3 regions of the Bacillus sp. SH7-1 genome follow, and region 2 is predicted to be linked to each of the others. Evidence: riboswitches for the same ligand, from Rfam matches in the RefSeq annotation. Region 2 holds a riboswitch; each other region holds the start of a gene.

Region 1 (10,101 bases), on a different contig from region 2:
GAAGAGTTAGGTGAATTAAAAAGTAAGTTAATCGGCATTGGTATGGGAGCTCCTGGTCCTGTACACGTGGCGTCTGGAATGATTTATGAAGCGGTTAATTTAGGATGGAAAAACTATCCGTTAAAAGATTTATTAGAAGTAGAAACAGGATTACCTGTTGTTATTGATAATGATGCAAATTTAGCAGCGCTTGGTGAAATGTGGAAAGGTGCTGGTGAAGGAGCAAAAGATTTAATTTGTATGACACTTGGAACGGGTGTTGGCGGCGGTGTAATTGCCAATGGTGAAATTGTACACGGCGTAAGCGGTGCTGCTGGTGAGATTGGACACATTACAGTCGTTACAGAAAATGCTTTCCCATGTAATTGCGGGAAGTCTGGTTGCCTAGAAACAGTAGCATCTGCAACGGGTATTGTACGTGTTGCTATGCAAAAAATACAAGAGACTGATAAAGAGAGTATTTTACGTTCTATGTTAGCAGAAGAAGGGCGTATTACATCAAAAGATGTATTTGAAGCACATGGACAAGGTGATGAACTAGCTGGTGAAGTAGTAGAAAAAGTAGCTTCTTATTTAGGATTAGCTGTAGCGAACCTTTCTAGCACGTTGAACCCAGAGAAAATTGTTATTGGTGGAGGCGTTTCTAAAGCTGGAGATGCACTACTAGAGCCAATTCAACGTTATTTCGAGCAATATGCTTTCTCACGTGCTGTAAAGAGCACGAAGCTAGCTATTGCAACACTTGGTAATGATGCAGGTGTTATCGGAGGAGCGTGGCTTGTAAAAAAGCACAAATACGAAGCGAAGATGATATAAGTTGTGAACTATGAAAAGAGGAAGGGGAAACCCTTCCTCTTTTTGTGCGAAATCTTGATGAAGAATAACATGTAAATGAATTAAGCTGCTGGTGGGTACCCGTTATATAGAACAGTCATGATTGTAAACCATCCGAAAACGAGTACAGTTGCAATTGCAAAGCCGCCCGCGAAAAAATTCTTTTCGCGAAGTGTTCTAAGCGTAGCAAATACAGCTAACAGAGTGACAAGCGTAAAAATAATAACAAGGCCCATACAATATCCTCCTCTGTCTACCCATTCCTTAATATGAGTTTTTGGAATATTTACTCTTTTATATTGTACATGTTTTAAAAATGATTGTCGAGATAGCATCCTTTCTTTTCCTAAGAGAAAAAAATGTTGTATCATTGAAAGTAAGTTTAATAATTGGAGGAGATTTTCATATGAAATGGATACAAATGCCGTTAGGCCCATTACAAACAAATGCTTATATTTTAACGAATGATCAAAATGAGTGTATTATCTTTGATCCTGGTCATGAAGGAGAGAAGCTTGTTACATATTTACAAGAAGAACAATTAAAGCCACTAGCTGTTTTATTAACACATGCTCACTTTGATCATATTGGTGCTGTTGATGCGGTAAGAGACGCTTTTCATATTCCTGTGTACGTACATAAAGAAGAAGCAGATTGGTTAGGCGATGCAACTGTAAATGGCTCTCAAATTTTTATGATGAATCGCAGCATTACAGCAAAACCAGCAGATCATATTATTGATACAGAAGGTGTATTAGCAATTGGTTCATTTAATTTTGAAATTTTTGAGACGCCAGGACATTCTCCAGGCAGTATTTCTTATTATTGTAAAGAGGCGAATGCTGTATTTTCTGGAGATGTATTGTTCCAAATGAGCATCGGAAGAACGGATTTACCTGGTGGGAGTTTTGCTGAATTGATTGGAAGTATTGAAGAAAAATTATTTGTGTTACCAGATGAAACAGCGGTTTTATGTGGACATGGTCCAGAAACAAGCATTGGTTTTGAAAAAGAAAATAATCCATTTTTACAGTAAGGGGTCATTATGGGGATGGAGCTCATTTTTAGAAAATGGATGGAAAAAGAAAAGGATTATTCGATTTCATATAGTACATATATGAACCTTGCGTTATACGCAGAGGAACATGGCTATTATATGAAAGAGCGTGAAAAAATTGGAAGACAAGGGGATTTTTTTACAAGTAGCAACGTATCCTCTGTTTTTGCAAAGACCTTTGCTAAGTTTTTTATTCGTCTTGTTGAAAATGGTGAAGTTAATCCGAATATTTGTGAGATTGGTGGGGGAACAGGAAGGTTTGCCTATGATGTTTTACAAGAATGGAAGCAATTATCTCCGGAAACCTTTATTGATTTAAACTATTCAATGATTGAAATGAGTCCTTTTCATAGAAAACTACAGCAGAAAAATCTTGGTTCGTTTTCTAACGTGTCATATTATACGTCGCATAGTGAAATGGGAGAATCGTTCGAAGGGATTCTTTTTTCGAATGAGTTATTTGATGCATTCCCTGTTGAAGTAATTGAGAAGAGAAATGGAATATTGAATGAAGTACGTGTTACGTACACAGAGGAAGGGAAACTTGCAGAAGTATGTAGACCGTTACATAAAAGAATTGGTCGATACTTATTGAAATATAATATTCATCTTGCAGAAGGTCAGCGTTTTGAAGTGCCGATTGTGATGGAAGAGTATATAAAAGAAATTGCGAAATGGTTTCAACGAGGTGTATGTATTACAGTTGATTATGGATATACAAAAGAAGAATGGATGCATCCTGCACATCAAGAAGGAAGTTTACGAGGGTATTACGAGCATAAGTTAATCCGTAATCCTTTAGCACATCCAGGTGAAATGGATCTTACTACTCATATTCATTGGGACGAACTGAAAGAGATGTTTAGCCTGCAAGGTATGAATACGGCATGGCATAAGAAGCAATCTGAGTTTTTGTTAGCAGCAGGAATATTAGACCAGCTTACAAATCACCAAGATAGGAATCCTTTTTCTGAAACTCAAAAACAAAATCGAGCAGTTCGTTCTATGATTTTGAGCGGAGGATTAGGGAGTGCATTTGATGTTGTTATACATACGAAACATATGCAACAGTTACACTTGGATCGGTATTTAAAAATATAAAAAACAAGACACAGAATATTTCTGTGTCTTGTTTTTTAATACGACTTATGTAGTATCATATATTTCCTCTCATGATATATATTTATATTAAAGATATGAGATGAAAAATATAAAATACGTCCTTTTTCTCTGTTTATTAGTCCCTAACCTAATAATACACGAACGAGCTGAATAATTGTCTCGTTTTCTACTTTGTAATAAATTTCCAATCCTTTTCTTTCACTTGAAACGATTTTAGCACTCTTTAACTTTGCTAAATGCTGTGAAATTGTAGATTGTGGCATGTTTAAGCCAGTGTACATTGTAGAAACGTTGCTTGGACCACGTTCAATTAATCCTTTTACAATACATAAGCGAACAGGATGAGCAAGCACTTTCAATAATTCTGCATTGCTTTCATATAGTTCTATTTCTTTTTGAAAGGTTTCTAACATGTTCTTTTCCACCTCCGTGTGAGCTGTTATACCATATTATTCATACCAAAAATTTAAAGAAAAGAAAACAGTTGTTGCAGAAAAAAAGTCCTAAAGTAAAGAAATTGTAAGAAAAGAGACCCTGATGTAAATAAAGTAGATGATTTAGCACGGTTTTGTAAAATGACATTTTTGGGTGAAAATTTCGATGCGTTTTAAAAATTGAAAGATATAGATATATTTGTAACACAATCTTATCATGATTTTCTTATTCTTTCAAATGAATATACAAAATTTTTAAAATAATATGACAAAGGAATTATAATAATATATATAGAATATAAAACAGGTTAAAAAGAAAAGAAGCTGAATATAATCAGCTCCTTTATGGTGATAGCAAAATATTTGAGCATAGCTGATAAATCTTAGAATTACCAAGAAATTAGTAATGTATTCTAGCCTTCTTCTTTTATCAACTTTAAAAATCTGTGGTTCCATATATTCTCATAAAAATCAATTGTCTCTTTTGCGGACATAAATGGATTATTTAACGTAGACGTTGCTTTCTGTACCATGAAGTTTTCGTATCCTATCCCGTGGGCAAATTTTATCGTAGCGTCCATACAGTATTCTGTTTGGGCACCACAAAATTCAATGCGCTGTACAGATAATTGGTCTAAAATTTCTTTTAAGTTTGTTTTATAAAATGAATTTGCATGTGTTTTTCTTACAAAAAAATCTTGTTCTTGAACATCTAGATCAGCATGAATAGCCCAAGGTTCTCTTTCAGGTACTAAATCATCATCACAATGTTGAACGAAAATGATTGGTTTGTTTGATTTTCTGTATGAAGAAATTCTTTTATTTACTTTTGTAAGTAAATTTTGTAAATCGAATAAATGCTCTTCGCTATAACATACTCCATTTTGTAAATCGATAACGATTAAAACATCTGCATAAGTATCCATTATTTTTGCCCCTTTTATTTCTTAATATATCAATTAATTTATTACTTGGAAATGGATGGTGCCCTATTGTTTTTTTATGAACTATACGAAAAGTAAAAAGTATACTCGAAAACATAAAAAGAAGATATGAAAATTTAATTTCATATCTTCTTTTCTTTCTATGCATTTACAGGCTCTTCCACATAAGAAAGGGCATTTTCAAAATCGGATATTAAATCATCAACATTTTCAAGGCCGACAGATAAACGAAGTAATGAATTAGAAATCCCTCTTTCATCACGAGCTTCTTGCGACAGTGCTGCATGTGACATTTTAGCTGGGTAGGAAAGGATCGATTCGACAGCACCTAAACTAACTGCAAAAACAGGTAACTTTACTTTTGATAGAAATTGGCGGAGTGCGTCTTCTGATTGTAAAGTGAAAGATAGGACAGCTCCGGCTGATGTAGCTTGAGATTGTTGAATATCAAATCCGAGATGTGTTTGTAAGCCAGGATAATAGACGTTTTGAACTTTAGCATGCTCTTGTAAATAATGTGCAATTTTATTGGCATTTGTAGCTGAATGCTCAAGACGTACATGCAATGTTTTTAGACCGCGAAGCACGAGAGAACAATCTTGAGGTCCTAAAATGGCGCCGAATGCATTTTGTAAAAATCCAATTTTTTGAGCAAGTTCGGAATCTTTTACGACCGCTAATCCGGCAGTAACATCACTATGACCAGCAATGAACTTTGTAGCACTATGAAGAACGATATCTGCTCCAAGTTCAAGTGGTTTTTGGAATAGTGGTGTCAAAAATGTATTATCAACAAAGGTAAGAGCGCCAATAGATTTTGCAAGCTTAGAAACAGCGCGAATATCCGTTACCTTTAAAAGTGGGTTAGAAGGTGTTTCTACATAAAAGAGTTTTGTATTTTGTTTAATGTTTTGCTGTATTTCTTCTAAATTGGTCATATCAACAAACGTATGTGAAACACCGTAACGGGAGAGAACCTCAGTTATCATTCGGTAAGTGCCTCCGTATACGTCTTCTGAAATGAGTACGTGATCACCTTGTGAAAGAAGGAGGAATGCAGTAGAAATTGCTGCAATGCCTGATGCAAATGCGAATCCCTTTGTTCCACCCTCTAATAAAGTAATGATATCTTCAAGAGCTTCACGAGTTGGATTTCCTGACCTGCTATAGTCATATTTCCCGAACGTATCTACATCAAACTGATGGAATGTTGATGTGTTATAGATGGGAACGTTAACAGCTCCTGTTTGTGAGTCATGTTTATATTGGTTGTGTAGTAAAAGTGTATCTATAGAATAACTCATATTCTTACACCTTCTTTTACAAGTTTAATGGCTTGCTGTAAGTCTTGAATTAAATCGTTACTATTTTCGATGCCAACGGAAAATCGAAGAAGACGATTACATACACCGTTTGCTGTTCTGATTTCTTCAGGAATATCAGCGTGTGTTTGTGTTGCTGGATAAGTCATTAAACTTTCAACACCACCGAGACTTTCAGCAAATGTGATTAAGGATAAAGATTGTAAGAATGGATTAATCCATGTTTCATCTTTAAGACGAAATGAGATCATGCCGCCTCTTCCTGGATAAAATACATCTGTTACCCCGTCCTCATCATTTAAATAAGCAACAACTGCTTTTGCATTTTCTTCATGTTGTCTCATGCGAAGAGCTAACGTTTTCATACCACGAATTAATAGCCATGAGTCAAATGGGCTTAAGACCGCACCAGAGGCATTATGATAATGAGCGATTTCCTCACAAAGTTCCTTTCCTTTTGCAACGACTAGTCCGCTTAGGACATCGTTATGTCCTCCTAAATATTTCGTTGCACTATGAATTACAATGTCGGCACCTTCTGTTAATGGCTGCTGTATATAAGGCGTGTAGAATGTGTTATCTACAATAAGAAGTAGTCCGTGTCTTTTCGCTACAGTTGCGACAGCGGCAATATCAGTAACTTGCATTAATGGATTTGTCGGAGTTTCTATGAAAATAGCTTTCGTTTCAGTTGTGATAGCTTGCTCAATTTGTTTAATAGATTGTGTATTTACGTATCTACATCGAACGTTCCACTTTTTTTCGTGCTCAGAAAATAATCGATAAGTGCCCCCGTATAAATCTTCAGATACAATAAGTTCGTCTCCGGAGCGGAATAGGGAGAGGACGAGGAGAACAGCTGCCATCCCTGAACTACAGGCATAACCTTGTTCACCGTATTCTAAATCTGCAATTGCCTGTTCTAAAAGGCCGCGAGTTGGATTGCCAGTTCGTGAATAGTCAAAGCCAGTAGATTTGCCAATTCCTTCATGACGATAAGCGGTTGAGAAATAAACAGGTGGGTTAACCGTTCCTGTTGTAGTTTCGCTACGATTTCCGATTTGTGCTAGTTTTGTTTCGATAGTTGACATGTGAAAATTCCTCCTTTTTAAATTAACAATTAAGTGAATGTAAAATAAAAAAAGCCTTCTAAGAAGAAGGCTTTCGGTTTGAATAGAGTCTTCTTCTCATCTGTCAAATCTTTCACAATTTGCTGGAATTAGCACCTTATTAACAAATGTTAATGGTTGCTGAGGCGTCATAGGGCCAGTCCCTCTACCTCTCTAGATAAGAATGTTCGTATGAAATTTTATTATGTTTTTAACTTTACAACAAAAGATAATTGAATTGCAACTTTATTTTAAATAATTTTTATTTTTCCGCAACTGTCATTGACTTTTGCATTTATGCGTGCTAAATTTATTAAAAAATTAACAAACATTGTTAAAAGGGGAACGTATTTCCTTTTAGCTACATAAATAAAATAATAAAGACAACTCTTATTGAGAGCGGTGGAGGGAAAGGCCCTGTGAAACCCGGCAACCTTCAAACGAAATGTTTGAAACGGTGCTAATACCTGCAAAACGAATGTTTTGCATAATAAGAGGAGGAACAATTATGTCCCCCTCTTCAAAGTGAAGAGGGGGTTTTTATATTGATAGAAATGAGGGAGATTTGTGAAAGTACTAGATTTATTATCAAAAGGAATTGTAATAGGTGATGGTGCGGTTGGGACGTTATTACATTCACATGGTTTGCAAAGTAGTTTTGAAGAATTGAATATATCTGATCCAGATTTAATTATATCGATTCATAAGCAATATGTAGCTGCTGGGGCAGATGTGATTCAAACAAATACGTACGGAGCAAATGAAGCGAAATTACGTATGTATGGTTTAGAAAATCAAGTTACTGAAATTAATAGAGCGGCAGTAAAATTGGCGAAAGCATCTGTGACAGATAGAAATGCAATTTTAGGAACAATTGGCGGTATGAAACATATTGGAGCCGTTACAACTACTGATATGGAAAGAGAATTTATGCTACTTGAGCAGGCAAGTGCATTACTAGAAGAACAGGTTGATGGACTGCTATTAGAGACTTTTTATGATGAGTTTGAATTACTTCATGCTGTTCAGGTGTTACGAAAACAAACGAACATTCCAATTGTAGCCCAATTAGCGTTACATGAGGCAGGTACGACTCAAAATGGAAATGATGTAAATGAAATATTAAAACGGCTTTTAGATTACGGTGCAAATGTCGTTGGATTGAACTGCCAACTAGGGCCACTTCATATGACGGAAGCTTTTAAAATGATATCGATTCCGCAAAATGGTTACTTGTCAGCATATCCGAATGCAGGTCTCCCAAATTATGTGGAGGGACGTTACGTATATGAGGGGAGTCCAGCTTATTTCGAAGCGATGACACCGAAATTTATTGAGCAAGGCATTCGGTTATTGGGTGGTTGTTGTGGCACGACTCCAGAACATATTGAAAGTATGAAACGTGCCATTCTAAATGTTACGCCTGTAATAGAAAAAGATACGATTCAAAGACCAAAAGTAGTTCATACACACGAGAAACGTTCGAAAGCTCATGTCACTTTAGCAGAGAAAGCAAAAAAACAAACGACAGTAGTAGTAGAATTAGATCCCCCGAAAACGTTAGATACGCAGCGTTTTTTTGAAGGAGCAAGAGCATTGAAAAGAGCTGGAGCAGACGCTATTACTCTAGCAGATAATTCATTAGCATCGCCTCGCGTTTCGAATATGGCAATGGGAGCGTTATTAACGAAGCATGATATTCCAGTATTGACGCATTTAACGTGTAGAGACCATAACGTCATCGGGCTACAATCTCATTTACTAGGCTTATCAGCATTAGGTATGGAGGAAGTGTTAGCTTTAACAGGTGATCCAGCACGCGTCGGTGATTTTCCAGGTGCGACTTCTGTATATGATTTGTCCTCTATCGAGCTCATTAAAATGATTAAAGAAATGAATGATGGGCGCTCTATTTTAGGGAAATCAATAGGTCCAGCAACAAGGTTTTCAGTGGGAGGGGCGTTTAATCCGCATGTAAGACATTTAAAAGCAGCGGTTAAGCGAATGGAACGGAAAATAGATGCTGGAGCGGAATACTTCTTAACTCAGCCGATTTATGATATCGCGTTAATTGAAGAAGTATATGAAGCAACAAAGCATTTGGAACAACCTATTTTTATTGGGATTATGCCATTAATAAGCAAACGGAATGCAGATTTTCTTCATTTTGAGGTGCCGGGTATTACACTTCCTGAAGAAATAAGAGAGAGAATGGATGGACATGAAACGAAAGAGGCAGCAATTGAGGAAGGGATTCGCATTTCACAAGAATTGATCGATGCGGCGATGAAATATTTTAACGGCATTTATCTTATTACACCATTTCTCAAATATGAAATTACAGAACACCTTGTTAAATATGTGAGAGAAAAGCAAGAAGTGAAAGAAGGTATTAATTGATGAAATGTATAGAAGAGAAATTACAAAATAACATTTTAATATTAGATGGTGCAATGGGAACAATGATCCAGCAAGAGGACTTAACAGCGGAAGATTTCGGAGGTGAAGAGTACGAAGGCTGTAATGAATATTTAGTAGAAACAAGACCAGATGTTATTTTAAAGATTCATAAAGCTTATATTGAAGCCGGAGCGGATATTATTGAAACAAATACATTTGGGGCGACAAATATTGTATTAAGTGATTATGCGTTGTCTCATTTAGACGAGGAGCTAAATGAGAAGGCAGCGAGTTTAGCAAAGCAAGCTGTTATAGAAAGTGGGAAGGAAGTATATGTTGCGGGAGCAATGGGACCGACAACGAAAGCGATTAGTGTTACTGGTGGTGTGACGTTTGAAGAACTAATTGAAGCTTATACACGGCAGGCAAGAGGATTGCTGAAGGGAGAAGTTGATGTATTACTCGTTGAGACGAGTCAAGATATGCGTAACGTGAAGGCTGCTTATATTGGAATTCAAGCAGCTTTTGACGAACTAAATAAAATTGTACCTATCATGATTTCAGGAACAATTGAACCGATGGGAACGACTCTGGCTGGTCAAACAATTGAGGCTTTTTACTTATCGGTAGAACATATGAAGCCGTTATCTGTTGGATTAAACTGTGCGACTGGTCCGGAGTTTATGAGAGATCATATTCGTTCACTATCTGATTTGTCGGAGTGTTACATTTCTTGTTATCCAAATGCAGGTCTTCCTGATGAAGATGGACATTATCATGAATCTCCATCTTCTCTCGCTGAAAAAGTGAAGCGATTTGCTGAAGAAGGATGGGTTAATATTATCGGTGGTTGTTGTGGCACAACACCAGAACATATAA
Region 2 (10,101 bases):
TCCATACGAGGGTGCATGGATGGTTAAAGTTGAACTTTCTGATGCAAGCCAAGTTGAAAAGTTATTAACTGCTGAAAAATATGCAGAAATGACAAACCAAGACTAATTATAGTCGACTAAAGGACAGCCTTTGTGCTGTCCTTTTTTATTTTGTGTTACATAATGCATTTAAAAACGAGTGCGAATGAATAAGCTATTATGGGAATGAATGTTTTTCGGTAAGGTTTCATGGGGCTTTGTAATCTGAACGAGCCGCTTGCGCTTTTCATTATGATCCAGCTCCAGCGGCTAGAACAGTCGGTCATTTCACTCCTTCACTTGAGGCAAAAGGCGCCTCTAGCTCAGGAGTTCCAATGCCCTCCTGTTCTGAACGAGCCGCTTGCGCTTTTCATTATGATCCAGCTCCAGCAGCTAGAACAGTCGGTCATTTCACTCCTTCACTTGAGGCAAAAGGCGCCTCTAGCTCAGGAGTTCCAATGCCCTCCTGTTCTGAACGAGCTGCTTGTGCTTTTCATTATGATCCAGCTCCACCTCTTAGCCCTTCATGTCTAAGAACCTTCCGCACGAGAAGACAAAAAGCGTCTTCTGTGCGAAAGAACCTTAGCCAACAGGGCTAAACAGTCGCTTCTGCTTTTCTTTTGCAAAAATAAACAGGAAACAACATGAAAATAACGAATATACTATATACTAAGTTAAAGGTTGTATAGTATATGGTGATCGGGTGATGACATATGATTTATGTAGAAAAAGTCATTATTGTAGAAGGTACATCAGATAGAAGAAAGATTGAATCTATTATTCGGGAACCGGTGGAAATTGTTTGTACAAATGGTACAATTGGTTTGTCGAAAATGGATGAGCTCGTTGATCAGTTTTTTGATAAGGAAGTGTATGTGCTAGTGGATGCTGATGATGCTGGAGAAAAGTTAAGGAAACAATTTCGAAAAGAATTTCCGCAAGCAGAGCATATTTATATTGATCGCTCGTACCGAGAAGTGGCAACTGCGCCATCTTCACACTTAGCAAATGTATTATGGGGAGCTGACATTGACGTTTATACAGAATATTTACGGTAAGGAATGATAGAAGTGATTGACTGGACAGGAGCCGAAGCTACAGCCTTAATAGAGAATGAAGAAAAAACAGTGTTATATGTATATACTCCAATGTGTGGAACATGCCAATTAGCAAAAAAGATGTTAACGGTTGTTGAGATGACAATTGAGGATCTAAAAATTGGGATGTTAGATTTAAATTATGCTCCGCATTTAGCGAAAGAGTATGGAATCGAAAGTGTACCGTGTTTACTTGTTTTTGAAAATGGGACACTCATGAAGAAGATATATGCATTTCATTCGGTTGAATATTTATATACGGAATTAAAGTAGGCGGCAAAGTTTTTGCCGCCTCGACATATTTCTTGGGAAATATGTCGAGATGCAGGGTGATTACAGTATTTGTCGAGCGAAAGTAACAGGATTGCTCTTTAGTGAGAGGGAATGGTATGTGTAATAGAAAGTGATATGAAGGATGTGATTTAGGGTGAAATTATATTCTTTGCTGCAATCATTTGTAAATTACGCTAATGGTCAATATCATTTAGAGCCGCTTTTAAGACAAGGAGAAAAAACTGTTAATTTCCGCTTTGGAGATGAAAGTTGTTCGTTACAAATTTCAAGAGATTATATAGAGCTGCTACATGAGGAAAGAGGAACAGAGCAAATTGTTTGTGTAGATGAGGAAGATATAAAACAATTGGTGAACGGCAATGTACGATTGCAAATGCTAATGAATGATGGACGTGTGCAATATTCGGGAACGTATCGAACGATGCTATTAGTTGAATCGATGTTTCATATATGTAAACCAATGTCAGTAGGTGCTTAAAATTCTGAAGTTTCATTTTTTGCGAAAATTTCTGTTGACATGGTGTATGGATATTGATACAATTCAATTCATAAAATATAGACAATTTCATAAATTACAAATCAGACGAAAATGTAATCTGATTTCTCTTATCAAGAGAGGTGGAGGGACTGTGCCCTGTGAAGCCCGGCAACCGTCAACTTATGTTGAAATGGTGCCAATTCCTGCAAAGCGAATGCTTTGAGAGATGAGAGAGAGGGATAATGTTGTTATATACGCATATAAACCTTTCTGCTTCTCTAAAGCGGAAAGGTTTTTTTGTTGTTTGAATGTGGAGGACATTCAAATAATAAAAGTAGTGATAACGGTGGACTACACGCATCAAAAATAAAAAATTGCGGAGTCGATCAAAACAAAATAGGGGTGATACACCATGATTTTATTAGAGAATGTAAAGAAAATATATAAAGCAAAAAGCGGTGATGTCACTGCTGTAGATAATGCCAATTTAAAAATAGATAAAGGTGAAATATTTGGTGTTATCGGATATAGTGGTGCTGGAAAAAGTTCTTTAATTAGATTATTCAATCAGCTAGAGAAACCAACTTCTGGCCAAATTACAATTGCAAATCGTGTCATTTCAGCAATTACAGGAAGCGAACTTCGTAAGGCAAGACAAGAAATCGGAATGATTTTTCAACACTTCAACTTACTGTGGTCACGAACTGTACGTGAAAATATCGAGTTCCCACTTGAAATTGCAGGTGTCGATAAGGCGGCGAGAAGAAAACGTGTTGACGAGTTAATTCACCTTGTTGGATTAGAAGGAAGAGGAGACGCGTATCCATCCCAGCTAAGCGGAGGACAAAAGCAACGTGTTGGGATTGCAAGAGCGTTAGCTAATAACCCACAAGTACTTTTATGTGATGAAGCAACGTCAGCTCTTGATCCAGAAACGACAGATCAAATTTTAGATTTATTATTAGATATTAATAAGCGTCTCGGTTTAACAATTGTACTCATTACACACGAGATGCACGTGATTCGAAAGATCTGTAATCGTGTTGCGGTAATGGAGAAAGGAAAGATTGTAGAAACTGGTCCAGTACTTGATGTATTCCGTAACCCACAGAAAGACATTACGAAACGATTTGTACAGCAGTTAACGGATTCTGAAGATACAAATGAAACGATTGAAAGTTTAATTGAAAAGTATCCAGATGGAAAAGTAATTCGTTTGCAGTTTATCGGTGAGGCTGTAGAAAGACCAGTGCTTCAAAGATTAATGCAGCGCAGTGATATAGAAGTTAGCATTTTACAAGGAAATATCGCACAAACGAATAATGGTTCTTATGGTAGTTTAGTTGTTCATTTAAATGGTGAGGAAACAGCGATTCAGCAAGCAATAGAGGGAATACATCAAGATCAAGTAGAGCTGGAGGTGATTGCACATGGATAAGTTACTCACAAACGTTGATTGGAATCAAATGTTAGAAGCAACTGGTGAAACGTTATATATGACGGCAATCGCAGCTCTTGCCACATTTGTTTTAGGACTAATTTTAGGATTGTTACTCTTTATGACAGCGAAAGATAATTTATGGGAAAACAAAGCGGTTAACACGGCGATTGGAGCGTTCGTAAACATTTTCCGCTCGATACCGTTCATTATTTTAATCATTTTATTAATCCCATTCACAAAGATTCTGCTTGGAACAATTCTTGGAGCGAGTGCTGCACTTCCAGCTTTAATTATTGGAGCGGCACCGTTTTACGCGAGAATGGTTGAAATCGCCCTTCGTGAAATTGATAAAGGTGTAATTGAAGCTTCAAAAGCGATGGGAGCAAAAACAAGCACAATTATTTTGAAGGTGTTAATTCCAGAATCGTTACCAGCATTAGTATCTGGTATTACGGTTACGACAATTGCTTTAGTAGGCTATACAGCAATGGCGGGAGTTGTTGGTGCTGGTGGCCTTGGAACACTTGCTTATTTAGAAGGATTCCAACGAGGAAATAACGACGTAACAATCGTTGCGACAATTTGTGTATTACTAGTTGTATTTTTCATTCAATGGATTGGTGATCGTGTAACGACTCGAATAGATAAACGATAATAAAAAACGGGAGGATGTTTCAAATGAAAAAATTATTACTTACAGCACTTATTTCAACTTCTATTTTTGGGTTAGCTGCTTGTGGTGGGAAAGATAAAGATGAAAAGAAACTTGTTGTTGGGGCTTCTAACGTACCGCACGCTGAAATTTTAGAAAAGGCAAAACCGTTACTTGAGAAAAAAGGAATTGAGTTAGAAATTAAAAAATTCCAAGACTACGTATTACCAAATAAATCGTTAGCGGATAAGGAATTAGATGCAAACTACTTCCAGCACATTCCGTATTTAGAAAAAGAAATCAAAGATAAAAAATATGACTTTGAAGTAGCAGGGAAAATTCATTTAGAACCAATTGGTGTGTACTCTCAAAAGTATAAGAGCTTAAAAGAACTTCCAGACGGAGCGACAATTATTATGAGTAATTCAGTTGCTGACCATGGACGTGGTTTAGCAATTTTACAAAAAGAAGGCATTTTAAAAATTAAAGACGGATTAGATCCAGTTAAAGCGACTACAAAAGATATTGCGGATAATCCGAAGCATCTAAAATTCAAAACGGATATCGAGCCTGGTTTATTGCCACAAGTGTATAACAATAAAGAGGGCGACGCTGTTTTAATTAACTCGAACTATGCAATTGATGCGAAGTTAAACCCAGAAAAAGATGCAATTGCAATTGAAAGTAATGATTCACCGTACGCAAACGTAGTAGCCGTTCGTAAAGGCGATAAAGATAAGAAAGAAATTAAAGCTCTTGTAGAAGTATTGCACTCTAAAGAAATTGAAGACTTTATTAATAAAGAATATAAAGGGGCAGTTGTTCCTGTAAAAGAATAATTGCTGCGGAAGGGCTGGTGTATGCCGGCCCTTTTTATAACTACATAATTATACGGGAGTAGGGGACATCATATGAAAAAGGTTCTATTGTCAGTTGTTACAGCGCTGTCTGTATTTACATTAGCTGCTTGCGGAGGGAAAGAGGAGAATAAGCTTGTTGTGGGAGCTTCTAACGTGCCGCACGCTGTTATTTTAGAAAAGGCTCAGCCGATATTAGAGAAAAAGGGTATTAAATTAGAAATTAAAAAATTCCAAGATTATGTGTTGCCGAATAAAGCGCTAGCGGATAAGGAAATTGATGCGAACTACTTCCAGCACATTCCTTACTTAGATAAAGAAATTCAAGAAAAAGGATATAAAATTGTAAACGCAGGAAAAATCCATTTAGAGCCAATGGGCATTTATTCTAAGAAATATAAAAGCTTAAAAGACTTGCCAGATGGCGGGACAGTTATTATGAGTAATAACGTAGCGGAGCGTGGCCGTATGTTAGCATTGTTACAAAAAGGCGGCGTTATTAAATTAAAAGACGGAGTAGATGTTGTTAAAGCAACAGTAAAAGATGTTGTAGAAAACCCGAAAAACTTAAAGTTTAAAACAGATGTTGAGCCTGGACTTTCACCGAAGCTATATGAAAATAATGAAGGAGATGCTTTATTTATTAATTCAAACTACGCAATTGATGCAAAATTAAATCCAACAAAGGATGCAATTGCGATTGAAGGATCAGACTCACCGTATGCAAATATTATTGCAGTTCGTAAAGGTGACGAGAAGAAAAAAGAAATTAAAGAGCTAGTAGAAGTACTGCATTCAAAAGAAATTCAAGATTTTATTAATAAAGAATATAAAGGTGCTGTACTTCCGGTAAGTGAATAAATATAAGGAAAGGACTGGGAAATTACCAGTCCTTTTTTCTTTATATAAATAAGAAGAAAGGTGTATCATAGAAAGATGTGAAGGAAATACTTATATACATTTGTGAAAAAATTGTTACTTTTTTTCGTCGTTTGCGATATCATTTTATTTGATATAAAATTAGAATGAGAATAAAATGAGAATATGAACGTTTTAGGAATTTTTAAAATGTATATATAGGATTAATGGAGGTATTGAGATGGCTGGTTCTACATTAACGGTTAAAGACTTACACGTATCAATTGACGGCAAAGAAATTTTAAAAGGTGTAAACCTTGAAGTAAAAGGTGGAGAAATCCACGCAATTATGGGACCTAACGGAACAGGTAAATCAACTTTATCTTCTGCAATTATGGGTCACCCAAAGTATGAAGTAACAGAAGGTAGCATCATCATCGACGGTGAAGATGTATTAGAAATGGAAGTAGATGAGCGCGCACAAGCAGGTCTATTCTTAGCAATGCAATATCCAAGTGAGATTAGCGGAGTAACAAACGCTGACTTCTTACGTTCTGCAATTAATGCACGTCGTGAAGAAGGCGATGAAATTTCTCTTATGAAATTTATCCGTACATTAGATAAAAACATGGAATTCCTAGAAATGGATCCAGAAATGGCACAACGTTACTTAAACGAAGGTTTCTCTGGTGGAGAGAAAAAACGTAACGAAATTCTTCAATTAATGATGATTGAGCCAAAAATCGCAATCTTAGACGAAATCGACTCAGGTCTTGATATCGATGCATTAAAAGTTGTATCTAAAGGTATTAACGAAATGCGCGGCGAAGAGTTCGGTTGCCTAATGATTACGCATTACCAACGTTTATTAAACTACATCACTCCAGACTTCGTTCACGTTATGATGAACGGTCGTATCGTTAAATCTGGTGGCCCTGAGCTTGCACAACGTCTAGAAGCTGAAGGTTATGACTGGATTAAAAAAGAATTAGGTATTGAAGACGAAACAACAGAGCAAGAAGCGTAAGAGAGGAGCATAAACATGACAATCGGTACATTACCTTTCGATCAAGAAACAATCCGTCAACGCGCAAGCGAAGTAAACGAAGCAGCTTGGTTGACTGAGTTCCGCTTACAAGCTCTTGCACAAGCAACTGAACTTCCAATGCCAACGCCTGATAAAACGAAAATTGAAAAATGGGACTTTATCGGAAAAGGCGACGCTGCTAAGCAAGAGCCTGTAAGTTCTTTAACAGAGCTTCCAGAAGCAGTGAAAAACTTAATCGATGAAAATAACAGCGTATTAGTGCAACGTACTGGTACAACTGCATTCGTTTCTTTAGCAGACGAAGCAAAAGAAAAAGGTGTTATTTTTACAGATATCGTAACAGCTGCAACTGAGCATGCTGAACTAGTACAAAAGTACTTAATGAAAGACGGCGTGAAGGTAGACGAGCATCGTCTAACTGCACTTCATGCTGCATTAATCAACGGCGGTGCATTCGTATATGTTCCGAAAAACGTTGTTCTTGAAACTCCACTTCAAGCTGTATTCTTAGTAGACGGCGAAGAAGCTAACGTATATAACCACGTATTATTCGTAGCTGATGCGAACAGTACTGCAACTTATGTAGAAAACTATGTTGCAAATGAAAATGCTAAAGGTATTGCAAATATCGTAGCAGAAGTAATCGTGGAACAAGGCGCACAAGTGAAATTCGGTGCGGTTGATCTATTAGCAAAAGACGTAACAACTTACGTTAACCGCCGCGGCACAGTAGGACGCGACGGCCGTATTGATTGGGCTCTAGGCCTTATGAATGACGGAAACACAATTTCAGAGAACGTTACAAACTTAATGGGCGACGGTTCATATGCTGATACGAAAACAGTAACAATTGGCCGTGGTAACCAAACACAAAACTTTACAACTAAAGTTGTTCACTTCGGTAAACACTCTGAAGGTTGGATTTTAAAACACGGTGTACAAAAAGATAGCGCAACATCTATCTTTAACGGAATTGGTAAGATTGAACACGGTGCATCTAAATCAAATGCACAACAATCTTCTCGCGTTCTTATGTTAGATGAAAAAGCTCGCGGTGATGCAAATCCAATTCTTTTAATCGACGAAGATGATGTAATGGCAGGTCACGCAGCTTCAGTAGGCCGCGTAGATCCAATCCAACTATACTACTTGATGAGCCGTGGTATTCCAAAACGCGAAGCAGAACGTTTAGTCATCCATGGATTCTTAGCACCTGTAGTTAATGAGCTTCCAATTGAAGGAGTAAAGGCACAGCTTGTTGAGGTAATTGAAAGGAAAGTTCGCTAATGAATATTCATGAAATACGCAAACAGTTTCCAATTCTTGATCAAAAAGTGAACGGCAAACAACTTGTTTATTTCGATAGTGCAGCAACTTCTCAAAAACCAATTCAAGTCATTGAAACGTTAGAACGTTACTATAAAGAATATAATTCTAACGTGCATCGCGGTGTTCATACGCTCGGTACGAAAGCTACCGACGCGTATGAAGGTGCACGCGAGAAAGTTCGCAAGTTTATTAACGCGAAATCAATGGAAGAGATTATTTTCACGCGCGGAACGACAACTGCATTAAATACAGTAGCGGCTAGCTATGGTCTTGAAAATGTAAAAGAAGGCGATGAAATCGTTATTTCTTACATGGAGCACCATAGTAACATCATTCCGTGGCAGCAAGTTGCGAAGAAAACTGGTGCAACGTTAAAATACCTTCCGCTTCAACCAGACGGTACAATTTCTTTAGAAGATGTTCGTCAAACAGTTACACCGAATACAAAAATCGTTTCTATTATGCAAGTATCAAACGTACTTGGAACGATTAACCCTGTAAAAGAAATCGGAGCAATCGCACACGAAAATGGTGCAATTATGGTCGTTGACGGTGCACAAAGTACACCTCATATGAAAGTAGATGTACAAGATTTAAATTGTGATTTCTACGCACTATCTGCTCATAAGATGTGTGGACCTACAGGTATCGGCGTATTATATGGTAAAAAAGAATTGCTAAACAATATGGAGCCAATTGAATTTGGCGGTGAAATGATTGATTTCGTAGATTTACAAGAATCTACTTGGAAAGAGCTTCCGTGGAAGTTTGAAGCAGGTACACCGATTATCGGTAATGCAATCGGACTTGGTGCGGCAATTGATTTCCTAGAAGAAATCGGTCTTCATAATATTGAAAAGCATGAGCATGAATTAGCGCAATACGCTTTAGAAAGACTATCAGAAGTAGACGGCGTTACAATTTATGGTCCAAAGCATCGCGCTGGTCTTGTTACATTTAATATTGAAGACGTACATCCTCACGATGTAGCGACTGTATTAGATGTAGAAGGTATTGCGGTTCGCGCAGGACACCACTGTGCACAACCGCTTATGAAGTGGCTGAAAGCTTCTTCAACAGCACGTGCGAGCTTCTATTTATATAATACAAAAGAAGAAATTGATACATTTGTTGAATCGCTAATCAAGACAAAGGAGTATTTCACAAATGTCATTTAATAATTTAGATACGTTATATCGTCAAGTTATTATGGATCATTATAAAAATCCTCGTAACCATGGCGTGTTAGAAGATAGTGTTACCGTTAACTTGAACAATCCAACTTGCGGCGATCGTATTCAACTTACGATGAAAGTAGAAGAAGGTATTGTGCAAGAGGCGAAGTTTGAAGGCGAAGGATGTTCTATCTCAATGTCTTCAGCTTCAATGATGACACAAGCAGTAAAAGGTAAGAAAATTGAAGAGGCACTTCAGCTTTCTAAAATTTTCTCTGACATGATGCTAGGAAAAGAGTACGATGACAGCATCGATTTAGGAGATATTGAAGCATTACAAGGCGTATGCAAGTTCCCGGCACGTATTAAATGTGCAACATTAGCGTGGAAAGCGTTAGAAAAGGGCTTAAACGAAGATAAGTAATGTTAAAGGTTCCTAAAAACGAGGTTATCTAAGGAGGGACACACCAACATGGCGAAGCAACTGCCAGATATCGGCGATTATAAATATGGTTTCAAAGACAAAGACGTTTCGATTTTCCGTGCTGGACGCGGTTTAACAAAAGAGATCGTTGAAGAGATTTCACGTATGAAAGAAGAACCACAGTGGATGTTAGACTTCCGTTTAAAATCACTGGATAAGTTCTACGAAATGCCAATGCCACAATGGGGCGGCGACTTAAACGACTTAGATTTCGATGAAATTACGTACTACGTAAAACCATCTGAGAAATCTGAGAAGTCTTGGGATGAAGTACCTGATGAAATTAAAGCAACATTTGATAAATTAGGTATTCCAGAAGCTGAGCAAAAATATTTAGCTGGTGTATCTGCACAGTACGAATCTGAAGTTG
Region 3 (10,101 bases), on a different contig from region 2:
GCTTCCCAAACAACCGGAAGAAGAAGGATATATTTGAAAGGTAATCGCGTAATAATAGCCAGAATAAAAAATAAAATATACACCCAAGTACGTCTTAAAAACATGCCACTATACATCAATATCCAACTAAATACATAAGCCATTGTAAACCCTGGTTTATTTGGTTTCTTTCCTCTTTGTGCCATAAATGAATTGAAATATGATAGAAACTCAACATGGTTTATATCTATCTGTAAAGCATCCTGTACTATTTTTTCAGCTTTATCTATTTCTCCCACTTTTTCTAAACATTTTGTCATCATGAGCATCGCATCCATATGCTCTGGATGGACAGAAAGAAGATGTTCACAATCTTTGATAGCATCGTGAAATTGCCCAAGATTATACTGAATACGGGCACGATATAATAATGCATCTGGGTCGTCTTTATCAATCAACAGTATATTGCTAAATGCTTGTAATGCCTTCTCCTTATTATCTATACGTAAATAATAAATACCTTGCATACGTAATAATTCAGGGTCCCTTTCATATATTGCAAACGCACGATCCAGTTCTTCTTTTACATCTTCTAATTCATTTGCTATCAGTTTCCTTTGTATTTCTTCTCGTATATAGAAATACAACTCAAAATCTAAATCAGCAGTTTTTTCAAAAATATCATAACGCATTTCTTTTTCGCCGCTAATTCTTTCTAATAAAAATTGGATTGTATTTTCTCCATATTCATTTACTAAATCATTTCTTTGCTCACTGAATCGAAATACTTGATCAATTAATTCCCAAATCGAATGTGGGAAGTGATAATGATATAAGAAAAATTCAATTAACTGATCTTGTAGTGCTGCTGCATATTGAACATCCCATATCACATCTGAACGCAATATTTCTTCCCAATTCCCCTGCTCTATCCGTGCAAAGAAATTATCATAAAGCGTCTCAACACTTTCCATGAATGTATAGACTGGATGTTCAGCAATTGTAGTAGTAGCAATTTCTGCATCACTGTCAGTCCATGGAGAAAATACAAGTTCTCTATCAGAAGCATTCATTTCATCTATTTGAATCGACGGCTTATCTTTCATATTTTTCGCACTTTTCACTGCCTGGTCAAACGCTTCTCTTAATCTTTGATAGCCTTCTGGATCATCTTCTGGATGATGTATTTTCAGGAGTTTTGCATAAGCTTTTTTAATCACTGAAATATTGTCAGTAGGTTCAATCTCCAATGTATTCCAAATACTCATTAGCGATTTGCCCACCTTTCCAGACTTTCAATATGTTCTTTTAATATACTGGAAGCTTCTTTAATCTTTTTATCATTTTGCGTTGTAAGCACGCTCTCAAATTGTTGCAGTAGTATAGAAATCTTTTTGCGTTCATCACCAAGTAACTCTTCATAAAGCCTTTCGCACTTTGCAAGAAGAAGTCGATTTTCTTCTCTATCTCTCGGATGAATTTTAATATCTCTTAACTCTAAAAGTCTCTTTTCTATTTCTGCATCTGTAAGATTTCCAGCGTTTTGCTGTATGATCGTTCTTTTCTTTTCTCCAGTTGATGTACTTATTACCTCAACTTCAAGAATGCCATTAATGTCGTATGTATAACGAATATCAACCGACTCATTTCCAGCAGGAGCAGGAGGAATCTTAATTTTGAGCTCACCTAGTTTTAAGTTATTTACTACCCTACGGTTTTCCCCTTGATATACATCAATAGTTATAAATTGTTGTTTATCCTTTACTGTATATAGTCGCTCCACCTTACTTACAGGAATTGGTGTATTTCTCTCTATAATAGGAAAGAAGTACCCAGACTCTGACTTACCATCTCCAAATTCTTGAACCACACTTGTTCCTAAAGAATATGGACAGACATCGGTTAAAATCACTTCTTCTAAAGCCTTATTTCGTTCTTTTAAGGCAACTTGAATTGCAGCACCTAAAGCAACTGTTTCATCTGGATTTATATTTGCATAAGGCATACGCCCAAACATTTTAGAAATAACAGATTTCACAAGAGGCATTCGAGTAGCTCCACCAATTAATATTACAGCGTCTAAATCATTCGGATTTAACGAAGCATCGCGAAGAGCACGTTCAATTGGATAACGAAGACGTAACAGTAGCGGCGTTACAATTTTTTCGAATTCTCCCCTATTTATACTCGTTTCATATGTTTGATTATGAATCACAACATTCATAGTCGCAGCTGATTCATTACATAAAGTAAGCTTACAACGTTCTGCTTGTGTATAAATTAATGATAGTGTTTTTGAATCAAGTGAATCTGGATCCAGTTGATGCGATTCGAGGAAGAAGGTCATTAAACTTCTTGTGAAATCTTCACCACCAAGATAATTATCACCAGCAATAGATTTTACATCCATTATCCCTTCAAACAATTCCAAAATGGAAACATCAAAAGTTCCTCCACCTAAATCAAATACAAGAAATTTTGTTTCTGATTCTTCTTGGTATAAACCATAAGCAATTGCCGCAGCCGTTGGTTCGCTAATAAGACGTTCTACTGTTAATCCTGCTATTTCCGCTGCACGTTTCGTTGACTTTCTCTGCGTATCATTGAAATAGGCAGGGACACTAATTACAGCACCGGTAACCTCTTCATTTAAATATGCTTCTGCGTCTTGTTTCAAAGATTTAATAACAAAAGATGATAACTCTTCAGATGAAAAAGTATATGTACCCAGCTCATATTTTTTCTCTGTTCCTATAAAACGTTTAAAAGTTGCTGCCGTCAGTTGTGGATGAGTAATTAGTCGCTCTTTCGCAATACGCCCAACTAAAACTTCCCCCGTTTCATCAACGCTAACTACCGATGGTGTGAGAAATTCACCTAAAACATTTGGAATAAGTGTTGCACCATCTTCCGACCATGTTGCTACTAAACTATTAGTTGTCCCTAAATCAATTCCAATTATCGCCATACTAATCCCCTCTCTTTTTACTATATTTTACTATACCATTATAAATAGGAAAAGTATGTAAGAAACTAATAATATCAAACCTTCAGAATATAGAAACTCTATTTCAATCTAGTTAAATGAAATACTGTGTTAAGCAATAAAAAAGCAGTTTTTATATTGGTTTGAAATTAAATTCTATTCCAAATCAATCTTTTCTAAATCCCTTAGAATCACTTCTATCTAACTACAAAAATCCCACAGGAGTAACCCCATTGGGATAATTTATTACATTTTATATTTTGCGTTCCACTCTGATCTCATAAAAAAATGAGAGTAAACACTATTCGCGATCCCCTCATCACCAAAATATCATAAGCTAAACCGCCCTCCTGAAATCATTCTATTCTAACCTTATCAATTCGGCAGAATATCCTCTATCTATTTCAGAAGTAGGTTTAAAACGATACAATAATTAAGTTAATACGTAAATGATGTTACTCTATAACCATTAAATTCATAAATTAAAGGACATAAAACTAATGATTATGGAGCACTTTATCCTATAAACAAAACCCTCCAGAAACATCTAAAATTTGCCCCGTTACCCAGCGGCTATCAGCAGAAGCAAGGAATGCTACTGCGTCCGCAATATCTTCAACTTGCCCGATTCGACCGAACACAGATGAATTCGTAGCAAAATTTCGTATTTCTGGATTATCTAGCAATTTCGCATTTATATCTGTCTTCGTATATCCAGGCATAATTGTATTCACAGTTATACCTCTTTCTCCAAGATGTTTAGCAAGAGGCAGTGTCATCGTATTTAATGCACCTTTACTTAAGCCGTATGCAATTGAGCCTGTAAAACCAAGTCTTACTTCAGCTGATGAAATGTTAATAATGCGCCCCTCTGATCGTAGTAACGGTAATGTTTGCTGAATTAAGAAGAACGGTGCTTTAATATTTACAGACATAATTTCATCAAAAATTTCTTCTGTCGTATTTTCAATCGTTCCTTGTATACCTATCCCTGCATTGTTTACTAAAATATCAATCTCTGATGTACCAACTCTTTTTTGTAATTCATTCTTCAATTGTTCTACTAGCTTTTGGACACCATCAATTGAATTGAGCTCAGCTTCAATTAAGAACGCTTTTCCTCCATTAGATTCAATCTCTCTAATCGTTTCATCTGCAGCTGTTTTATTTCGGCCATAGTGAATCGCTACTAATGCACCATCGTTTGCCAATCTCATCGCAACCGCACGACCAATGCCGCGACTCGCCCCTGTTACTAACGCTACTTTCCCATCAAGATTCTTCATTTTTTCCATCCTTCCTAAATTTCCGTTTGATAAAAACCTATACTTATATTTTCATGTAAACACTAATCATTTTAAATATATATTTATTGGTAATTCAGTTCGTTCACTTATGATATTATAGTTATAATTCGTGATTTACTTTAGAAAACAAAATAAGGAGGCTACACAGTGCAAAACGCAGTAAAACTGGATGACATTGACCATAAAATAATGAACTTATTGTATGAAAATGCCAGAATTTCAGTTTCAGAAATAGGACGGATTATATCCATGACGCAGCCTGCTGTAAAAGAGCGTATGAATAAACTTGAAGATCAAGGAGTTATAGCAGCTTACCGAACAAAATTTGAGCCTTCCAAAATTAATAAAAATATTCAAGCATTCATCATGTTTAAAACGAGTCAATGCTCTGATTTTATCCAATATTGTAATGCCGCACCTGAAGTAACTGATTTATATCGAATTAGTGGAGAATTTAATTATATGATGAAGGTCATGAGCGATTCGATGGATTCCCTCGCTACATTTTTAGACTCTTTAATGCAATTTGGCTTATCGTCTCCTTTAATTGTTTTAAAGAGTGAGTTTGAGGAGAAATTGTCATTTTGATAAAGGGATACGTATTATCCTCACTAACAGTAAAAGTTTCTCTTTCTTGAGAAAAACCAACAAAATCAATGACTAGTAAACAAAAAAGAACATTGATATTTCAATGTTCTTTTTTGTATCTCTTCTTATTAATTAGATTACTCTTCGAAAAGAGCACCTTAATCCCCTTACCCCTGATTCCTCTGCGCCTCCCTAAACTCCTCCTTCACCTTCTCTAACAATCCTTCTTCTGTTATTAATCGATACGCCGTATTTGCTAATGCTTTTGCCGATGTAATTAATGCTTTATCTCCTAATTCTGAACGCGCTGCTTCTCTGAATTCATTCGTATGTGCAATTAAGTCATCTGGGCCGATTTTTATGTACGGATGAATGGTCGGTACGACTTGGCTGACGTTTCCTGCGTCCGTTGAACCAATGCCAACTCTTTCTTTACGGTTTACATCTTCACCTAGTAGTTCTAATTCTTCGGCTACGATATCGTTATATGTTTTTGTTACGAGTAGTTCATCAATTTCATTTTGGAATTGATGGATTTTTACTTTTGCGCCTGTTGCTAACGCTGCCCCTTGTGCGATGTTTTTCACTTTCTCTGTTACTTCCGCACATCTTTTTCGCGTTGCTGCGCGGATGAAGAACCTTGCTGCAGCGTAGTCAGGAATAATATTAGGTGCTTTTCCGCCCTCTGTAATGACACCATGAATTTTCACGTCTGACGGAAGTTGTTGGCGAAGTGCGTTAATACTGTTGTACAGCTGAATAACCGCATCTAATGCGTTAATTCCCTCTTCTGGTGAAGCTGCAGCATGAGCTGTTTTTCCATAAAAATGAAAATCAAGTGGGTCGACTGCTAGTGAAGGACTCGTTGTCGCTGTTTTTCCGCTCGGATGAATCATAAGCGCCGCATCAACATCTTTAAATAAACCTGCTTTTACATAACTCGATTTTGCGCTACCGTTTGGCCCGCCTTCTTCTGCCGGTGTTCCGAAAACGACAACCTCTCCACCTATTTCTTCAAGCGTTTCTGATAATGCAATTGCTGCTGCAACGCTAATTGTGCCAATTAAATTGTGACCACACGCATGGCCAAGTCCTGGTAAAGCATCATACTCAGCTAAAAATGCGATAACTGGTCCTTGTTTCCCTGAACTTTTTCGTGCGATAAAACCTGTTTCATGACCAGCTATATTGTGCTGCAACTGGAATCCTGCACTACCTAGCAATAAACTTAACGTTCTAGATGCGTAAAATTCTTGGTTACCAATCTCCGGATTCGCATGAATATCATGACTTGTTTCTATGTACTTTTCCTTATTTCTTTCGATACTCTCTTCAATTGTTTTTCTTTGTGACGTTACTCCAGTCGCTCCCATTTTTCTTCCTCCTTTTATTTTCACGTAAAAAAGCCTCTTTCTAAAAGATAGAAAGAGGCTTCTGTATATACAGTCAAAATGAGCTTCTTTCTTATCTTTCAAGTTACCTTGCTGGAATTGGCACAGTATTCATAAAGAATCCGCTGCCGAGGTATCATAGGGCCAGTCCCTCCACCTCTCGTGATAAGAATTTTCATAAAATTATATTAAATTACATTCATTCTAAGTTCATTCCGATTAAAAGTCAAGGAATTCCTATCCGAATTTACCGGATATCTAAAAATCCTTTTAATACACCAATTGTCTCAGGTGCTTGCAATCTTGCACATATATACGGGAATTCCGTACTACCTTCAAACATCATTTGAGATGTAAGCGGTGCCCCTGCCCAGAAGATTTCATCATCGATTACGATAAATGGGAAGGCTTTATTTTGTCTTTGTAACCTTACATTTTTCAGTGGAACTGGTCCATCACTATACACTGTTATTTGCGCATTTGTACGCATTAACGCTTGCCATACTCGTTTATCTACTTGCTTTGTACTTGGAAGTGAAATTATGATTTTTCGTTTTGCAGCCAAAATATCTTTTAATAGCCCTTTCGTTTCCTCAAGATTCATTTCCATAAACCAGCGTAATCGTTTCGATATTTTTCGTTCCCACAATTGCCTTGATGTCGTACGATCATACACATCTCCATGACGTTCTATATGAGCTGTTAATTGTGATAACGCTTGTTTTCTTGAAAGATTTTTACGCATATAATGACAATCCGATAATTGAATGAACTTCCCTCTCGCTCTTGTCACTGCTACATTGACGAGGCGATGGTTTTTATGGTCAAAGAACAATACGCCAGGTCTTTCTTGCGGATAACTATCCACTGTATCAAAAATCATCATATCTCTTTCAGACCCTTGGAACTTGTGAACTGTCGCTGCTAAAACAGGTATGTTTTGATATTTCGTTCTCTGTAACATTTCTCTAATACATGTTGATAAAAAGCGAGACTGCGCCCTGTAAGGCGTCACAACACCAATTGATTGAACACCATCTAACAGTCCGATTAACATCATTTGCATCGCTACTAAACCAGACATAATATTAAAACGAGATCCTGAAGCAGCATCTTTTAACGAAAATGCTCCCATTAGACTCGTATCAAATAAAACGCTCGCCTCATTTGCGAACGGTTGTAGTTTCGCAAGTTCTTTACGTTCTGAAACAGACGGATGATCGTATACTCTATTTTTATAAATAAATGAGTTTGTAAACTTAGATATATCCGCATGCATACGTCTTTGTTCCTGCAACATAAACAGGTTCGGATGTGCTTCTGATTTATTAACAGACTCAACAATCCCAGCATGGTAAAACATATCTTCGCCGAGCCATTTGCGAACGAGTTCGTGGTTCGCCATAGCAATTGGAGGTAACTGTAAAAAGTCTCCACAAACGACGATGCGTTTTCCAAGTGAAGCAGCTAATGCAATTTGCGGAACATATGCCATACTCACTTCATCTACAACAACTAAATCAAATGTACGCTCATAAATAAGTGAATCAATGGCACATTTCGATAAAGTTGCGCCAATTACTTTCGCATTTTCAATGTATTCTTTTTCTACTTCTTTAATTTTCGCCTTTTGCTTTCGAAGATCACTTTCAATCTCTTGTATACGCTTCTTATCAGCAGATGTTGCTTTATACGATAAAATCTTTTCACGAAGATCTTGTCGTATCTCTTCTAAATAGAGTCTTTCTTCTCCCCAAGATCCGTTCGTCGTTTCAACTAACTTCGACGCAAGTAGCGTTTCATGATTTCTTATATGTTCATGTTGACTATAACCGTAACGAACAATTTCGCCAGGCGTCCATTTCTTTTTCTTTTCAATTTGCTTCGTTACTTCACTCATTAATACGTCCACTGCTGCGTTACTATGAGCTAACACAAGTACCGATTTTCCTTTTTGATAATGAGCTGAAATAATACGTGATAAATTATAAGACTTCCCTGTTCCAGGCGGTCCCCATACGTACGTTGTCGGATTGTAAAACGAACGATACGCCAATTCATTTTTCGTATTTTTCATTTTTTCAAGATGCTTCGGACTACTCGTCCCATCAACAAGACGCTTTATACGATTACGTTTTAGCTTATCTTTATGCGCCTCTTTCAATCGCTCCTGCAGTTGCTCCAAAAGCTGCCACGGTTCACTATATAAAACAGCTTCTCTTATTTCACCTTGTATATAATCATTTAACTTCAATTCTATTTCTAATCCATGTACAGATAATACTTCTCCTGTCGCTTCCTCACCATCGAACTCAATTCGAATGGGTGAACCTTCAGGTAAGCTTACTTCCGAAATAAGCTGAAATACGTATACTGTACTTTCATAATCTGTATATAAAAAACGACCGTTCATGATAGAAATTTTACTACCACCTATCGTTTTCCAATGTTTAATTTCATACGCTAATGCATAATGCCACTCTTTCATCGTTTCTGATAATGAAGGAGTTTGAGTAGTTGTATTCATCGTATAATCTCCTTCCTTCTCCCCAAACATACTTTCTCACTATACCATATAACACGCTAAAATTTGTAAGGTTTTTATCTTGCTTATTTTCTTAATTTTCAATAATATATTGTATATAATTTTCAGAAAGAAGGAATCTACATGCCAGTTAGAAGAATAGAGCACGTTGGACTTATGGTTGCAAACTTAGAAACATCTATTACTTTTTATGAAAAAGTAGTTGGCTTACAGCTTATTAAGCGAATGGGACATCCAAACCCAGACTTAAAACTCGCTTTTTTAGGTGTGGAAGAATCGAAGGAAACGATACTGGAACTCATTGAAGGTTACAACTCCTCTCTTCCGGCAGAAGGAAAAGTACATCACATTTGCTTTAAAGTGGATTCATTAGAGGATGAAATTGAAAAAATACAAAAACACGGCGTAACATTTTTACTAGGGGAAGAAATTGAAACATTACCAGATGGAACACGTTACATATTCTTCGCTGGCCCTGATGGAGAGTGGATTGAGTTTTTTGAGACGGAGAGATAAAGTGAAACTTTAATCATTGGGGGGCTTCATTCCCCAATGATTATCAGCACTCACCAATCGGACATTTGCGGGCAGTTGATCCCCACCTAACTTCTTTTCTTTCGCTGAATTTTGAAGTGGGATTTTACTGCCCGTTAATGCGGGATAATAACTTTATGATCCACATAAGGAGTAGAAACTGATGAGTACAGTTTTTATTATTGTTTTTTGGGTACTTATACTATTTCCACTTCTTTATATAATCCCGATAAGGAAGTGGAATATAAGTCCCATTGATCTCATGGGGGGTATTTAGCAATTTAAAAATGCTGTTTACTTATAGCAGTATCTTTTATGAATGCAAAAATAGCCAAAATAAGCAAGCAGTTTTGCATAAAAACTTGCATATTTTAGGCTATTTAATTGTATTCCTTATTTTGTTAAAGTTATCCGTTAGTTCAATTCCAAAGGTCTCAGCCGACAATTAACTCAAGTACCGATTTCGGATGACCCTCATGTGATGAAGTTCATGTCCTGCGATGCCGTACGCGAGGGCGCGCGCCGTAATGCTTAGATTGTTGGCTGTGCCCTTGCGGGTCCAAGCCTCCGCCGGTAGCCCGCGCAGCAATGTGATCGTTGATTGCCGTACGGCCCGGTAGTCTTCGGCCAATTGCGCGGTTGTCCAACTTCCGAAAGGAGGCATGAACAATTCCTGATCGAAACCGGTCAGAGGCGTCTGGTCCCCTCTTGCGAACCGGAGTAGGCGGTAGGTCATGACACGTTCCGCGTCTGCGATGTGGCCCACGACTT

The links. A riboswitch is a leader RNA that binds a small molecule or an ion and turns the genes downstream of it on or off. The one in region 2 is predicted to bind S-adenosylmethionine.
Region 1: another riboswitch for S-adenosylmethionine. It lies ahead of metI (cystathionine gamma-synthase/O-acetylhomoserine thiolyase); the one in region 2 lies ahead of DN390_RS27090 (methionine ABC transporter ATP-binding protein).
Region 3: another riboswitch for S-adenosylmethionine. It lies ahead of DN390_RS08010 (M20 family metallopeptidase); the one in region 2 lies ahead of DN390_RS27090 (methionine ABC transporter ATP-binding protein).

Annotation. Positions count from the first base shown of each region.
Region 1 covers NZ_QNUD01000005.1:412,320-422,420, forward strand. The annotation lists gene glcK (glucokinase) at 1-816, shown strand, start outside; gene DN390_RS05480 (DUF2759 domain-containing protein) at 897-1,070, opposite strand; gene DN390_RS05485 (MBL fold metallo-hydrolase) at 1,241-1,870, shown strand; gene DN390_RS05490 (class I SAM-dependent methyltransferase) at 1,880-2,992, shown strand; gene DN390_RS05495 (ArsR/SmtB family transcription factor) at 3,136-3,426, opposite strand; gene DN390_RS05500 (cysteine hydrolase family protein) at 3,861-4,373, opposite strand; gene metC (cystathionine beta-lyase) at 4,532-5,695, opposite strand; gene metI (cystathionine gamma-synthase/O-acetylhomoserine thiolyase) at 5,692-6,804, opposite strand; SAM riboswitch class I at 6,898-7,007, opposite strand; SAM riboswitch class I at 7,210-7,319, shown strand; gene DN390_RS05515 (bifunctional homocysteine S-methyltransferase/methylenetetrahydrofolate reductase) at 7,390-9,222, shown strand; gene metH (methionine synthase) at 9,222-10,101, shown strand, end outside.
Region 2 covers NZ_QNUD01000045.1:2,853-12,953, forward strand. The annotation lists gene gcvH (glycine cleavage system protein GcvH) at 1-106, shown strand, start outside; gene DN390_RS30895 (hypothetical protein) at 354-617, shown strand; gene DN390_RS27075 (toprim domain-containing protein) at 732-1,076, shown strand; gene DN390_RS27080 (thioredoxin family protein) at 1,080-1,388, shown strand; gene DN390_RS27085 (hypothetical protein) at 1,543-1,887, shown strand; SAM riboswitch class I at 2,013-2,120, shown strand; gene DN390_RS27090 (methionine ABC transporter ATP-binding protein) at 2,300-3,325, shown strand; gene DN390_RS27095 (methionine ABC transporter permease) at 3,318-3,983, shown strand; gene metQ (methionine ABC transporter substrate-binding lipoprotein MetQ) at 4,007-4,819, shown strand; gene metQ (methionine ABC transporter substrate-binding lipoprotein MetQ) at 4,892-5,698, shown strand; gene sufC (Fe-S cluster assembly ATPase SufC) at 5,937-6,722, shown strand; gene sufD (Fe-S cluster assembly protein SufD) at 6,738-8,030, shown strand; gene sufS (cysteine desulfurase SufS) at 8,030-9,250, shown strand; gene sufU (Fe-S cluster assembly sulfur transfer protein SufU) at 9,240-9,671, shown strand; gene sufB (Fe-S cluster assembly protein SufB) at 9,720-10,101, shown strand, end outside.
Region 3 covers NZ_QNUD01000007.1:329,409-339,509, reverse strand. The annotation lists gene DN390_RS08030 (J domain-containing protein) at 1-1,247, opposite strand, end outside; gene hscC (molecular chaperone HscC) at 1,247-2,947, opposite strand; gene DN390_RS08020 (SDR family oxidoreductase) at 3,487-4,251, opposite strand; gene DN390_RS08015 (Lrp/AsnC family transcriptional regulator) at 4,420-4,860, shown strand; gene DN390_RS08010 (M20 family metallopeptidase) at 5,028-6,233, opposite strand; SAM riboswitch class I at 6,322-6,423, opposite strand; gene DN390_RS08005 (AAA domain-containing protein) at 6,499-8,808, opposite strand; gene DN390_RS08000 (VOC family protein) at 8,920-9,312, shown strand; gene DN390_RS07990 (DinB family protein) at 9,776-10,101, opposite strand, start outside.